DNA from 3 places in the Pelosinus sp. UFO1 genome. Region 1 is predicted to be linked to each of the others. Evidence: riboswitches for the same ligand, from Rfam matches in the RefSeq annotation. Region 1 holds a riboswitch; each other region holds the start of a gene.

Region 1 (5,064 bases):
TTATTCACTTTTTGGTCTAACCGCAATGTATAGGCTTCTTGATCAATACCCGTATACCTATATGTTTTGTTATTCCCATCTGAATAATCACTTATTTGTTTTTTATCAGCAGTAAAGAACCAACTCAGGTTATCTTTTTTACCCTCGTTAACCAGGGTGTAATTCTTACTATCCCAGTTACCTCCTGCTACTGTTACTGCTGTCTGATTTTTTTCACCTTTTTTAGTAATGATATTAATTACACCGCCAACAGCATCTGCACCATATAAAGCAGATCTACCCCCTTTTACTATTTCAATACGTTCAATGTTCTCTATGCCGATCAAACTAGTTAAATTGGTAGTAGCCATACCAAGTCCACCTATGCCATTGGGCAAATTCATGCGCCTACCGTCAATCATCACCACAACTTGTTCACTTCCATTAATAAATGCAGCACTGATGCTGCCTGGAGCACCATTAGACCCTATAGAAATTCCTGGTATATGTTGTAGCACTTCTCCGATATTATGATAGTTACCTTCTTCAATTTCCTCTTTCGTAATTACTGTTACATTAGCAGCTGTTTCTGTTATTTTTGTAGGTACCCGATTGGCTGTCACCACCATTTGATCAAAGGAATATTCCTCACTTTCATTTGCATACACATTTTGCATTTGTAGTAATAGGGCACTACTTAACACACAGGCACATAGCTTGGCCTTTATCTGCTTCACACTTTTCCCTCCTATGTATATTTGATATTAACTAAAAAAGATAAAAATCTTTTAGCCACTTAAGTTATTATCTGTTGCTAGCTTTACAACAGTTACTTACTAAGTAACCACGCTTTCTTTAGCGATATATGTTTATTCCAAAACCCTTCTACCATATGACTAGTACCCCGTAGTCCCATAAGAGGGCGATTTTTAAGTATCATTTCATCATAAAGGGGTAAGGAGATATGCTGATATTCTATATTTTCAACTGCTTTTTGATGCAAAATCGCTTTCTCTTTACTACTCGCCATAAGCAATCCTCCTGCTAGACCTGCTAAATGTTGCTCAATTTTCTGTTGGTCTTTATATCCATCTAATACGATACCAATATAATCAGGATAACTCTGTTTGAAAGGAACTCCATTATGCAATACAGTTATGATTTCTTTGGTATCTACCCATTCATTACGTACTGCCTGAGATATACCAAAAGCTACTGAAGACGGAGCTGCAATGATTATATTTTCAAACCATATATCTCCCCAAAGCTTTTGCTTATCTTTGCTAATAATACTAAGTCCTTGTACTAGAAGATTTGCTTCTTGATGAAGCGTTTTTAGCCCATTACTTTCTCCAGACATATAATAATCAATCGCTTTTAACCAATTTAAAGAACCCCGTAAACCATAAGGAGGTAATAGGGAGACATAAGGGATATTGTACTCTTCTTCTAATAACTCTGCTATCTCCCTTCCTAGTTCGTCATGCACGACGATATTCAGTTGTGCTTGGGTCATATTTGCGATTTCCTGGGTAGTGCTTCCTGCTCCTGGACAAGCTAATACTTCATAACCCGCTAACGTCAACATACGTCTTAATTCTTGCAAATCATAAAATTCATTATAATATCCAAAAGTACATCCTAGTAAATTAACTGTTTTTGTTTTTACTACACTACGGGACCGAAGAGGCATATTACGATAGTAAGCCTTAGCAGCTGCCTGATATCCTGCCCAAAAACCTTCATGCAAATCGTGACTATCTAAACAAACAACAGGACAATTCATATTTGCTTGCTTAGCAATCTGCAAAAGGTCATCATTACTAGTGATATTTGTACAGCTATTCTCCAATAGCACTATAGATGGCTGATAATTTTGTTTTATTGAATCTAGAATAGTTAGTAGATATTTTTCTGTACCGAGGGGTACAGCATTTTCATTTATTGGAGAGCAAAAAAATCGTCTTCCAGCAGTAGGGCATTGTTTTTCAATATACCCTTGGGTTGAAAAGTAACAACATAAAGGACTGTTAATTACTATAACAGCATCTGGAATACCTGCAAAGAAAGTAGTTGCACCTGTCAATCCACAACTGTTGTTTTCCTGACACATGTAGGTCAAATGGCTCGTAATCATATCCAATCCCCCTATTTTTATCGCTCCTAAAAATAGCCGTAAAAAAATCTCCTAACCTAAAAAGGCTAAGAGATTTTACAATAGCATAAAGCAAATAGTAATCCCGGCGTACATATACGCCGGGAAAAAATAAGCACAATAAAAAAACTATCGTACAAATCCCCTCCCCATCTCTCGCAGGTTATAACGGTGATTGCTATATAGGCAGTTCTCCTGACTCTGAATCATTGCTTGCCCATACCTTCCCAAGACTGTCGTCTCAGTGGCATAACCATGGGTTCACTCCTCATTACAGTGGCGGGACCGCGCCGGCTTTGAACCGAACTTCCCTATTAAGCCCCGAAGGGCACCTATACCATTCATATGAAATTTGTCTATGTTACAAGATTCACTTTATAATGTTTTTACAGAATTGTCAAGCAGTTCCTTGCTAATAATCTCTTTAAAATTCGATTCCTCTTTGTGCCTTAATTCCTTTTTTATAAGGATGCTTAATTTCTTTCATCTCTGTCACTAAATCGGCTTTTGCAATAATTTCATCACGAACCTCCCGCCCTGTTAAGACAAGATGTAGTGAATCGGGCTTTACTTCTAATACTTCTAGTACAGACTCTAAAGAGAGAACACCAAACTTAATTGCATAATTAATTTCGTCTAAGATAATCATATCCCATTCTTCGGATACGATTTCTTTTCTAGCCACTTGTAATGCCTCTTGGGCTGCCTGGCGATGATCTATCAAAGAATCTTCCGTACTATTTCGGACAAAACCTTCTCCCATTTGCCGCATTACAAAGTTGGACCCCAAAGCGTCTGCTGCCTTTAGCTCTCCATATTTCCAATTCCCTTTTATAAATTGCAATATTAATACTTTAAACCCCTGTCCCCAGGCTCTTAACCCCAGGCCTAAGGATGCCGTAGTCTTTCCCTTACCATTCCCTGTATGAACAATAATTAGGCCTTCTCTTTTTTCCATGTAACCCTCTTCCTTTCTTAGTTACCGCTGTTTTGTCCAGTTAATTCAGTATATCTTTTAAATGCTGAACATAAAGATCCTGAATCCCTGAATTTTCTCCTAAACCATGAAGATAAATAGCAACTTCAAATCCAGCCTGTAGTAACTGGGATTTCGCCGAATCTTCCTCATCACTAGCCATATCATTTGCAACGTGATCGCCAGATACAAGCATAAATGGCATCAAAGTTACTTTTTTGATATCCTTTTGTTTTAATTTTTTTATAACCCTCTCCAATGAGGGAAAACCTTCCACCGTATAAACATACACATGTTCTAGATTGGCATCTTCCAGTTTCATTTGCAAAGTAGAATAAGCAGTATTACCAGGGTGTACTCCACCATGCCCCATAAAAACAACGGCTTCTTGTTCTTTTACCTTTGGAAGCTGTGTTCTTATCGCGTCTATTACCTCTAGATAATCATCTGGTTTGCCTTCTTGTCCCGTATAATACAAAAGAGCGCGACCAAGGGCAATCTTTTCGAATATTTCAGCGTGGGCATAATGAGCAACCATTCTTTTAACCTTATCATATTCTTCTCCTACTACCACATGCAAGGGTTGAATATATACTTCTTGGTATCCTTCTTCCTGCAGCTTTTGCAATGCTTCTTTTTCCGTATCAATTTCAAGGCCATCCCTCTTTGCTAATCTTTTGATAACAATGCGGGAGGTAAAGGCCCTTCGCACTTCATACTGAGGAAAAGTAGATTTTATTTTATTTTCTATGCTTTCAATACTTGACTTCATTCCATCCTGATAGGTTGTACCAAAACTAACTACTAAAATAGCTTTTTTTAACATATGTAACTCCTCTTTTATTCCTTATATCGAAAATACTGCATATAAAATAAATCTCCCAACCAAAGGCGGAAGATTTGATTTCATCAAAAAGAACTATATAGCACTCTGTGCTTATTTACGGAATCAGAAAGTATAACACTTTCTTGATTCCAAGTAAGAGCGACTAAGACTTCTGCCTGCGTCCGAGCACTTGGCACAAGCCAAGTCTTTTCTTATTTCTTCTTTATTCTATTTAAAAATTATACTATTCTTTTTAAATTGTCAAGTTCTATATCCAATTGTCTCTTCCTTGGTAACAAAATTATTATCATTACATATTATATAGTAATTAAAGCGTTTTAAAAGTTAGCCATGGCTAACCATACTATTGTGTTTTGTAGTAGTAATTACACATAGCACTTACGTAAGGAGTGGGAATATTGAAGGAAGATCAATTTATCACCAGCCTACCGATTAATTTGCCGTTAATACCTGGGGAAGAAATTAAAACCAAGGCCAAAGGGCTATTAAAATACCTCGGACCTGCTTTTATTGTCAGCGTAGCGTATATGGATCCTGGAAATTTCGGTACTAACATTAGTGGTGGTTCCCAATTTGGTTATAACTTACTATGGGTCATTCTTTGGAGTAATTTGATGGCTATCTTTGTCCAAATTCTCTCTGCAAAAGTTGGCATTGCTACTGGAGTTAGTTTACCAGTACACTGCGGCAATGTCTTTTCACGAGGCGTGAATTGGTTCTTATGGACTATAGCAACCCTGGCGGCTATGGCTACCGATCTTGCAGAGTTTTTGGGAGGCGTCCTTGGTTTTTACTTACTATTTAATATCCCCTTAGTTTGGTCAGCAATACTTACAGGATTTATCACTTACTTCATCTGCCACATGCAAAAATATGGGCAGCAAATTGTGGAACGAATCATTACGACAATGGTAGCCGTTATAAGCATATCTTATATATGGGAAATGTTCATGTCTAGTCCAGAATGGGGGCAAGTTGCTTATCATGTGGCTGTTCCTATGCTCACCTCTGACAGCTTACTGGTAGCTGTCGGCATGCTAGGAGCTACGGTTATGCCTCACGTTATTTATCTACACTCTCATTTGGTGCAAAATCGTCGTACAAATG
Region 2 (5,064 bases), 1.2 Mb from region 1:
CATTGGCCTATTGTTCCCCGGTGGAATTATCTTTTTTTACTTACTGGTTACAAGAAATTGGTCTCTGCTAAAGAGCATGAAAATACCCTCTGGGTTGCTTGTCTATGCACTTATAGCTGCCCCGTGGTATATTATCATGTATAAGATCCATGGTAGTATTTTTATAGATACCTTTCTTGGTTTTCATAATATCACAAGATTTACGTCTCCTGAACATCCCGAGTTAGTACTATGGTATTATTATATTCCAGTTCTTGTACTTGGCTTTTTTCCCTGGACGACTATTATGCTACAGTCCATATGGGCATCTTTGACTGCCAGTAATAGGAATTTTTCAACCCTATTATTCTTAAATATTTGGGCACTATTTATTTTTGTCTTTTTTACAATTTCTCAGACTAAGTTAGTCTCTTACATTTTACCTATGTATCCACCTTTAGCGATGATAGTAGGGTGGTACATTGATATGATATGGTCACGCAAAAACATACGTTTTACAAGCTGGCCAATCCTATTGGGTCTTTTAACAATACTTTTTACAGCCGGTATGATTCTCGGTAGCAAAACCATGCCCATACTACAACTTGGAATCTATATAACCTCTGGAATTTTCATTGTAATGGCATTATTAATAGCCTATTTTGCATGGATGAAAGAAATAGGCCGTGCCTTTTGGACTCAAATCATTGCTATGGTTTCATTTTCTATGGTGTTAGTTTTTATGTTATTCCCTTTAGCCGCACCAAATTTTACAACTAAACATATTGCGCAAGAGTTTACGAAACAGTATGATGGTACATCTCCAGTATATATTATTAAATTCTTACACCCAGGTTTTACATTCTATACAAATGTTTATGGATTTGAGTTAAAGAAAGATGATGATCTAAATCAATATATTCAAGAAAGTCCAAGGGCATATTTTCTCCTTAGACAAGCTGAATATGATCGTTTAACAAACAAAAGCATCCAATTACTTACGGTTTTATCTGTTATTGACGATAAAATTTTACTACTCAAAAAATAGGGGAGGTACTTATGGCAAAGCGCTTAACAATGTTGTTGCTTTTTCTTTCATCATTAACCTTTTTTCTATCCTTTAATGCCTCTCTCCCAATAAGCGACCCTGTAGAATCCAATTATGCATTAACAGCTAAAGAAATGGTACTGACTGGTGATTGGATGTCGCCTCAAATTTATGGACATTATTGGTTTGATAAACCGATTATGGTCTATTGGTTGCTTGCTATAAGTTTTAAGATATTTGGTATTACTGATTTTGCCGCACGTTTTCCTGCCGGATTATTTAGCGCTGCTAGTGTAACTTTTACTTACTGGTTTGGACAAAAAATTTTTAGTAATACCAAAACCGCACTCTTAAGCTCTTTAGTATTAGCAACCTCCTTAGAATTTTGGGTATTAGCTAAAATGGTTATTACTGATTCTATCTTATTTTTTTATACTAGTATTACTTTAGCTATGTTATATCTCGGTCTGAAAAATACTGGTTCGAAATGGTATGTTTCATTAGCTTATATGGCCGCGGGACTGGCCGTATTAACCAAAGGTCCTGTTGGCCTTGTGCTACCAGGATTAATTATCTGTAGTTATATAATGATTTCTCGCCAATGGCAGCTATTTAGAAAGGTATTTATTCTCCCTGGGATCTTTGCCTTTTTAATAATTGCTGCTCCTTGGTATGTTAAGATGTACCAATTACACGGTACAAATTTTCTTGATACCTTTTTGGGATTACATAACTATCTTCGTGCCACAGTGTCCGAACATCCTAAAGATAATGTCTTTTATTATTATCTAGTCCTATTTCCCATCAGCTTATTACCTTGGTCAGGAATTTTCATTAAATCAATGGGTGTTGTTAGAAAAGAACTTTCGTCATCTCAGCTAATTTATTTAACAAATTGGTCTATTCTAACGATTATTTTTTACACAATGATGGCTACTAAATATCCTACATATGTTTTCCCTGCATCCTTTCCCGCAGCCTTACTAATTGGCTATACTTTAGGGAAAATGCAAAGTCTGAAGGATCGAAAGGTTTGGTGGTGGCTATCCATTCCAGCCATTGCGCTATTACTTCTTATTTCGCTAAGTAGTCGATTTATCCCAACTGCAGCTAGTTGGACAATGCTATATATTGGTGCTTTCGTTTCAATTGCTTTAATACTTTGGAAACAATTAAAAGGAAATGTCTATCACTTGCCACAGATAATAGCAATAGTAACCGTAATTATGAATTTATTCCTAATTCATAATGGCCTTATACCATTAGCAGAAACACGCTCTGCTAAAAGTATCTCTGCTGAGTTACCAGCAGAAAGGGCTAGAATAGCCTCCTATGGTGAATATTCAACATCGGCGGTGTTTTATAGTGGCTATAATATTCCTCGATTAATACATGAAGAAGAACCGCAGCAACTAGGTACTTGGGCAGGAAAATATACAATGCCTACGCAAACGATCAGAGAATTTACTTCTGATACCAGTATGTCGTATATATTGGTCTCAAATAAAGATAACAGGAATTTTATGAATGAACCTTTTTCTAAGCAGTTTTCTCCAGTCGCTACACGTAATGCGATAACACTATATCAGCGAGTGGCCAATCACAATGATTGAAACAGACTAATTGAATAAATCATCTATAATTTATAAATAATAGCAGGAATATTAGCAGTAGTAGTGGAATACTACAAAAATATACCAATAACAACATAATAACAAAATTAATAATTTGGGAATAGGTGCTTATGCTTAAAAGGGAAGTCCGGTCAAAGCCGGCGCGGTCCCGCCACTGTATTGGGGAGCACAGCTAAGAATATACCACTGGAAATAATCCGGGAAGGTTTAGCTATGTAATGAACCAGAGTCAGGAGACCTGCCTATTCTGACACACACCGTTATGACCTACGGAGGATAGGCAGGTGGTAGAATAAATTAGGTTTATTGTACCTCCTGCCTGCAGGGGGTTTTTATTTTGCAAAAAAAAATGAAGTCTGGAATTACTACTGGCACTTGTGCCGCTGCAGCAACTAAAGCTGCATTATTAGCATGGTCCGGGCAATTGCCTACTACTGTACATGTAACCTCACCACAGGGACAAAATATCCATGTAAAAATTGCAACATGTCAGCCCTTATATAATGGAGGAAAGGCAAGTATCATTAAGGATGCAGGAGATGATCCTGATGTTACAAATGGTACAATGATCTTTGCTGAAGTAGAAATCAATAAAACGAGTGAGATAATCCTAAAAGCTGGAGTTGGAGTGGGGTTTGTTACCAAACCAGGTTTATCTGTAGCTGTTGGTCAGCCCGCTATTAACCCTGGACCTCGTAAAATGATCATGCAAGCAATACAAGATGTATTACCTACTGGTTGTGGTGTAAGTGTTACTATTTCAATACCTGATGGTGAAAGGTTAGCACAACGAACTTTAAATCCAACATTAGGCATTGTAGGCGGTTTATCCATTATTGGTACTACTGGTATAGTGGAACCAATGTCAGAAGAAGCCTTTAAAAATTCATTATCACCACAGATTTCTATGGTAAAGGCATTAGGATATAATCAAATTGTCTTTGCTCCTGGAAAAATGGGACAAGAAATCGCCATCAATCGATATAATCTCCCTAGAGAAGCAGTAATACAAACTAGCAATTTTGTCGGACATATGTTGGAAAGTGCTGTACATTATGGTATGGAGCAAGTATTGTTATTTGGCCATTTGGGAAAAATTGTAAAAGTGGCTGCAGGGATTTTTCATACCCATAATCGTATGGCTGATGCTCGTTTTGAAACACTGGCTGCCTATATGGCTTCCCTAGGCGCACCGCAGTCTGCGATACAAGAAGTATTAGACTGTAATACTACGGAATCTGCTATGCCAATTATTACAAAATACAAATTGCATGAAGTGTACCGCGTAATTGCCCAAAGAGCCAGCATACGTGCTGAGCGTTATATCTTTGGTGATCTAAGAGTGGGTACTGCTATGATTACTCTTAAAGGAGATATATTAGCAACTGATGATACCGCACAAGAAATTGGAGGCAATCTAGGATGGAACATAAAATAATAGTAGTAGGAATTGGACCAGGATCACCTGATTATATATTGCCAGTGGCTAGTCGCATAATTGCCCAGGCAGACGTACTAGTTGGAAGTCAACGAGCTCTTATAACATTTGCACCTAAACATGCAACGGTTAAAGTTATCGATCGAGATATCAGTGGCGTTTTAACGTTCATCGCTACATCCCTTTCGCAAAGTGATGTAGTGGTAATGGTTTCAGGTGATCCGGGTTTTTACAGTTTCCTAGCTACTCTTAAAACTAAATTTACGTCAGAACGTATTACCGTTATCCCAGGAATAAGCTCTATGCAGTTAGCTTTCGCCCGTATAACTGCTATATGGCAAGATGCACGTCTTATCAGTATGCATGGTCGCACAGCCAATGATAATGATTTAAATTATGCTCCTGACAAAAAGCTCGGCATTCTAACTGATTATGAACAAGATCCAAAGTTTATTGCGGGCGTACTCATAGATCATGGTTGGCCGTTAAATGCAAAAGTATGGTTGTGTGCTAATTTGTCTTATGAAAATGAAGAGATTAAGCATTCAACTCTAAGTGAAGTAAAAATGCTAGATGGGTTTACTCATTGTGTAATGGTGGTGGCAGCATGAGCTATTTTCCAGGGATTAAGGATGAGGACTTTATTCGTGGTGATATTCCAATGACGAAGCAAGAAGTTCGTATTTTAGTTCTTACTAAAGCGAAGATTTGTCCTACTGACACTATTATAGACATTGGGGCCGGTACTGGCTCCCTCTCAATTGAGGCGGCCTTACAAGCTAGTAGTGGTAAAGTATATGCGATCGAACGGCATCCAGAGGGAGCTCAACTAATTCGTTCTAATGCAATACATTTTGGCGCAGATAATATCGAAGTCATCTCAGGTTCCGCACCGGAGGCATTGCAGGGTCTTCCCATTGCTGATGTAATCTTTATCGGCGGGAGCGGTGGTCACTTACAAGAAC
Region 3 (5,064 bases), 2.3 Mb from region 1:
AGATCTTGTGAAGAAACGATGAAGAACTTATGAAGTTGTGCAGATTTCATCCTGCTAACATAGATTCAGCCCCCACCCAGAGGCTGCTCTCCTTGATGATGTGACAATCACTAAAATGCTTATCTAACTTACGTACGATTGATATCGCTGACGACCTCTTTTCGTGGTTGAGATATAAAACGGATGCCATCCCTGGCATCCGCCTAACTATTAAGCAACTACAACATAGCCAGCCTCTTCTACCGCTTGATGAAGATCGGCAATCGCGGCAAAACCTGTCACCACTGCTTCTTTTCTGTCCAAATCAACATAGGCGCTTGCAACGCCTGCAACTTCTTTAAGAGCATTCTCGACGGCCATCTTACAATGACCACAAGACATTCCTTCGATTTTTATTACTGTTTCACCAGTTTGACCCATTTCATTCACCTCCCCTCTTACCTGTAGTGCTTTATCCGAAGACCAAGTCACTCTAAAGGTCTCTGGACATGATTTGTGAAATTGTTTTAAAACATTCATCATTTTCCTTGTCTACTAGCACATACTCATCCCTCTTTATACTATACCCCCGTATAGTATAATTTAAGTATATGATAATGTTTTCATCTAGTCAATACCCTATAGTGACCCAAAAGATGGCGTTGCCGTGCGGCCAATATACCAGCACTCACTACCACCTGCCGCAAAAAAAGCTGCCTTTACCGGCAGCTTTACTGGAAGAACTTTGACTGCAAGACACTACTTATTTAATGGTGTTTAAGCTTGTCTAGTCTTGCATAGGTAATTTTTTTAAACTCTTCAAATAAAACGTCCTGAACTATTTCGCTAATGGATCAGGTACATGGTTTTCGTGCCCGAGACAATAGCGGAATGGTGATCGTTCTTTTATGAGTATGAAAACATCACTATCTTTCGCTCTTCGCCATTATGTGATAGTCGCCAGCGTGATTTATGAGATGATTTTTACTTCTCCGCCCCAGGAAATCGTAATCCCCTAAGACAGCCATACGTAATGTCTGCCCAGACAATACATTAGGTCAGGGTTAAAGTGGGCAGCAAGTCGCTCTGGCCTATTAAGAAAATGATGCCAACTGCAATACTATATAACGCCGTAGTGCTTGCTAATATTACATAGACTTTTGGATTTTTTGCAGCTTGTGCATAACCATTTAAGAGAAGAAGGATTAACACAGTTTGCGCTATAAATAAACCAATAATAAATGCTAACACGGCTGTAAGTCCTAAAGCTACCGTACCAGCTCCTGCGGCCGCAGTAAATAATAAGATTTGTGTTCCAGTTTCTCCTCCAATTCCGTGAAGTATTCCTATACAGCAAGCACTACGAGCACCCAGGTCAACTGAAAAATCTTGCTGCACTGGAGTACTTACTGGTTTAAATTTTGATTTTAACCAATATGATATTTTCCTTATCCCCATAAAAAGCAATGTCCATCTACTAAGTAATACTTGCTCATCCTTCCGATTAAAAAGAGCCACAATTAACCAAATGCCCAAACCAATTAAGATAATCCCAACAATGCGTTCTATAACTCCATCTACCCATTCTGGTAATACATTTCCGAGTAAAATTGCAGCACTACCGAACACTAAATTAACCAACGCATGACCCATTACATAGTAAAGTGATAAGAAGAAACTTTTTTTCTTCGTATCTTCTGCTCCAATAAAATCGGTGATAGCGGCGATATGATCCCAATCGATTGCATGCCTAAGCCCGAGTACAAAACCTAACCCAATTATAGCGCCAATTTCGGCATTCATCTTTTTAATCTCCTTTAATTCAGCCCACAGGCATCTATCTCATGAAATTACATAATAGTATGACCGGTTTAAAACTAGTGTTTTTTAGCTTTATGCACGATCAGTTGATCAATAGCATCTTTTAGATGCTGTACATAAATATCCTGGATAGCTAGATTTTCGCCCAAGCCGTGGAAATATATATCAACATTAAACCCAGCTTTAAGTAATTGGGATTTAGCAGAATCTTCTTCATCACCAGCCATGTCTTTAGTGGCATGGTCGCCAGCTACCAGCATAAATGGCAACAAAGTCAAGTTCTTCACCTTTTTACTTTTCAATTTTTCAATAACGCTATCCAGTGCTGGGAAACCTTCGACAGTATATACAAAAATATTATTCAACCCGGCTTCTTCTAATTTTATTTGTAAAGCGGCATAAGCAGTATTAGCAGGATGTACTCCCCCATGACCCATAAGCACTATCGCTTCCTGGTCTCTTAACTTAGGTAGTTGCGTTTCAACAGCCTTAATGGCAATCAGGTAATCGTCTGGGTTGCCTTTCTGTCCCATATAATAAAGAAGTGGACGGCCAAGAGTAATCTTATCAAACACTTTAGTATGAGCAAAATGTACAGAAACCGCTCTTAACTTTTCATATTCTTCAGCAGCGGCCACATATAGTGGCTGGATGAATACTTCTTTATATCCCTCAGCTTGCAATCTTTCAAGCGCTTGCTTTTCCGTATCAATTAGAATACCATCTCGCTCAGCCAATTTCTTAATGACAATACGGGAAGTAAACGCCCGACGTACCTCGTAATTAGGGAAGGTAACTCTGATTTTGCTTTCTGTACTTTCAATGGCCATTTTCAACGTATCAAGATAAGTAGTTCCAAAGCTAACAACTAAAATAGCCCTTTTATCCGCCAAACAGTTGACGGTACTAGCTGTTTTTTCCATTATAAATTCCTCCAATTATTATAGCTAAATACCAAATGATGAATATTGGGGTAGATTTTCATGCAACATACTAACTTCCGCTCCCCAAGATGGAATCGTCAATACACTACGTAAAAAAAATAATCTCCCATCCAAGAACGGGAGACGTAATATAAGCCAGGCAAAGTTATATCGATAAAAATCCCTGCGAAAAAACGCAACGATGAAATATTGTACAACAGCATGTACTTAAATCCCCTCCCCATCGCTCGTGGGTAAACGGTGACTATTAAATAGGCAGTTCTTCTGACTTAGGATCGTAACATTCCTGCGCCTTCCCAAAACTATTATTTCAGTGACATCATGCAGGTTTGCTCCCCTTTACAGCGGCGGGACCGTGTTGGATTTACACCAACTTCCCTATTAAGCCCGTAGGCACCTATCTTACTATATTTAGTTAAGAAAATCCTATTTAAAGTTACTATCAATATCTAACGTTGTCAAGCTTTTGTTCAATACAAACCGTGTATCAAAACTTTTTACTTATCCTGCTTACTCCCAATTAGGCCCCTTCGACCTAATCTGGGGAAAAAACGTGGAGTCACTGCCGCATAGGCGGCATAGTCTTCACCAAATTGTTCCATTGCTTCCCGTTCTTCTTGCCTAGCCAACCAAATATACATCCGCACAAGAATAGGGAACATAGCCAATGTTAACAGCGTTGGCCACTGCAGCAAGAAACCCAACAGGATCACGATAAAAGCAATATATTGAGGATGACGCACATAGGCATAAGGACCATTCACTGCGATCACACCCCTACGCTGGGCACTGTGCAAAAATCTCCATGTAAAACCAAGAAAGATAAGCCCCCCAAAAATAAACCAGTTACTTAATTCGTGAATAGGATTGTGGTGGGGATCACCTGTTAGTCCCAGCAATGTATACCAAAGGTGTCCGGCATCATGAGAAAAGAGATTGATTTGTGGATAGTGGCTCCCCAGCCACCCGGAAAGTAAATAAATACTCAAAGGAAAACCATACATCTCTGCAAATAGCGCTACAATAAAAGCGGAAAAGGTACCAAAGGAACGCCAATCCCGACCAGAACGCGGACGAGTAAAACTAAAGGCAAAAATAATAAAGATAAGCGAATTGATGACCACAATTGGCCATAGTCCATAATCTGACATGTTATTCAGTCTCTCCTTTCCGATACCACAACCATAAGCTACTAGCAAGCATTGCCGTTAACAGCGCCGTCATTTGCGCCACTTTAAGACCGCCAAATAGTAAGCTATCCGTACGTAAAAATTCCAAACCAAATCGGGCCAGGGAATAGAGAATGAAATAGGTTATTGCCACCTGTCCATCAAACTGTTTCCGACGGAATATATACAGTAGGACGGCTAGAATCATGAGATCAAACCCAGCCTCAAATAGTTCGGCTGGCACCAATGGCATTGCTCCCCATGCTTGATATGCCGATGTTCCCGGCTGATAGACAACGCCATACCAGGCAGTTGTCGGCTTTCCATAGGCATCACCGTTTAATAAACAGCCAATACGCCCAATAGCCTGCCCTAGGATAAGACCTGGTGTACTAATATCGGCAAAACGCCGGAAGGATAATCCTTTACTTCGGAAATACCATCCCGCCAGCAATAAATTGGCTATCACCGCTCCCTGAATGGAGAGCCCCCCCTGCCAAAACATCAACGCCTGCAAAGGATTGCTGCTATAGTCTTGCCAAGAGAAGACAACTTCCCAAACGCGTGCTCCTAAAAATCCTGCTATTACACCATATAAAACATATTCTTGCAATAGCTCTGCCGAAAACTCACTGTTTCTTGCTAGGCGTGTCGCTAGCCACAAGCCGGCAAATACTCCTAAAGCTACCATAAGTCCCCAGGCGCGAAATTCCAAACCACCAATACTAAATAAGATGGGATACATGATCCTTCCCCCCCGTTCTATATCCTTCGCCTATTCTAGGCTACGTTAATTTCATCTACCATCAAGTGGAGTTATGCCCGCTTCCAGCAGGAATACGGGCAGCTCCATGTATATAAAAGACCTCCTGGCAAACCAAGATGATCTGTCATGTCATTACTATCAATCCACCGATTTCATGATCCAAGCTGGCGCTTTATAGCGCCAGCTTAGATGGACAAATAAACTAGGATGGGTGATGAGCATTATGATCGACGGTATCGGGTGCATTAGATGGTGTACTGAACTGCGAAACCGAATTATCATTTTGGTCATTGATGTCTATCGAATTAACCAAGTCACGCATGATCTGCCGCATTTCCGGATCACTTGCCAGCATTTGCTTCATCGTGGCCTGCATTTCTGGCTG

Evidence for each region. A riboswitch is a leader RNA that binds a small molecule or an ion and turns the genes downstream of it on or off. The one in region 1 is predicted to bind cobalamin.
Region 2: it holds a riboswitch for cobalamin, as region 1 does, so the genes downstream of both, cbiD (cobalt-precorrin-5B (C(1))-methyltransferase CbiD) here and UFO1_RS05070 (nitrogenase component 1) in region 1, are expected to answer to the same signal.
Region 3: it holds a riboswitch for cobalamin, as region 1 does, so the genes downstream of both, UFO1_RS18815 (sirohydrochlorin cobaltochelatase) here and UFO1_RS05070 (nitrogenase component 1) in region 1, are expected to answer to the same signal.

What each region holds. Positions count from the first base shown of each region.
Region 1 covers NZ_CP008852.1:1,137,961-1,143,024, reverse strand. The annotation lists gene UFO1_RS05075 (TonB-dependent siderophore receptor) at 1-716, opposite strand, end outside; gene UFO1_RS05070 (nitrogenase component 1) at 809-2,116, opposite strand; cobalamin riboswitch at 2,302-2,485, opposite strand; gene cobO (cob(I)yrinic acid a,c-diamide adenosyltransferase) at 2,559-3,092, opposite strand; gene UFO1_RS05060 (sirohydrochlorin cobaltochelatase) at 3,133-3,936, opposite strand; gene UFO1_RS05055 (Nramp family divalent metal transporter) at 4,356-5,064, shown strand, end outside.
Region 2 covers NZ_CP008852.1:2,386,141-2,391,204, reverse strand. The annotation lists gene UFO1_RS11170 (glycosyltransferase family 39 protein) at 1-1,027, shown strand, start outside; gene UFO1_RS11165 (glycosyltransferase family 39 protein) at 1,039-2,640, shown strand; cobalamin riboswitch at 2,747-2,922, shown strand; gene cbiD (cobalt-precorrin-5B (C(1))-methyltransferase CbiD) at 2,999-4,099, shown strand; gene cbiE (precorrin-6y C5,15-methyltransferase (decarboxylating) subunit CbiE) at 4,084-4,710, shown strand; gene cbiT (precorrin-6Y C5,15-methyltransferase (decarboxylating) subunit CbiT) at 4,707-5,064, shown strand, end outside.
Region 3 covers NZ_CP008852.1:3,979,242-3,984,305, forward strand. The annotation lists gene UFO1_RS18805 (heavy-metal-associated domain-containing protein) at 211-420, opposite strand; gene UFO1_RS18810 (hypothetical protein) at 1,033-1,782, opposite strand; gene UFO1_RS18815 (sirohydrochlorin cobaltochelatase) at 1,857-2,723, opposite strand; cobalamin riboswitch at 2,981-3,160, opposite strand; gene UFO1_RS18820 (isoprenylcysteine carboxylmethyltransferase family protein) at 3,242-3,895, opposite strand; gene lgt (prolipoprotein diacylglyceryl transferase) at 3,897-4,658, opposite strand; gene UFO1_RS18830 (hypothetical protein) at 4,882-5,064, opposite strand, start outside.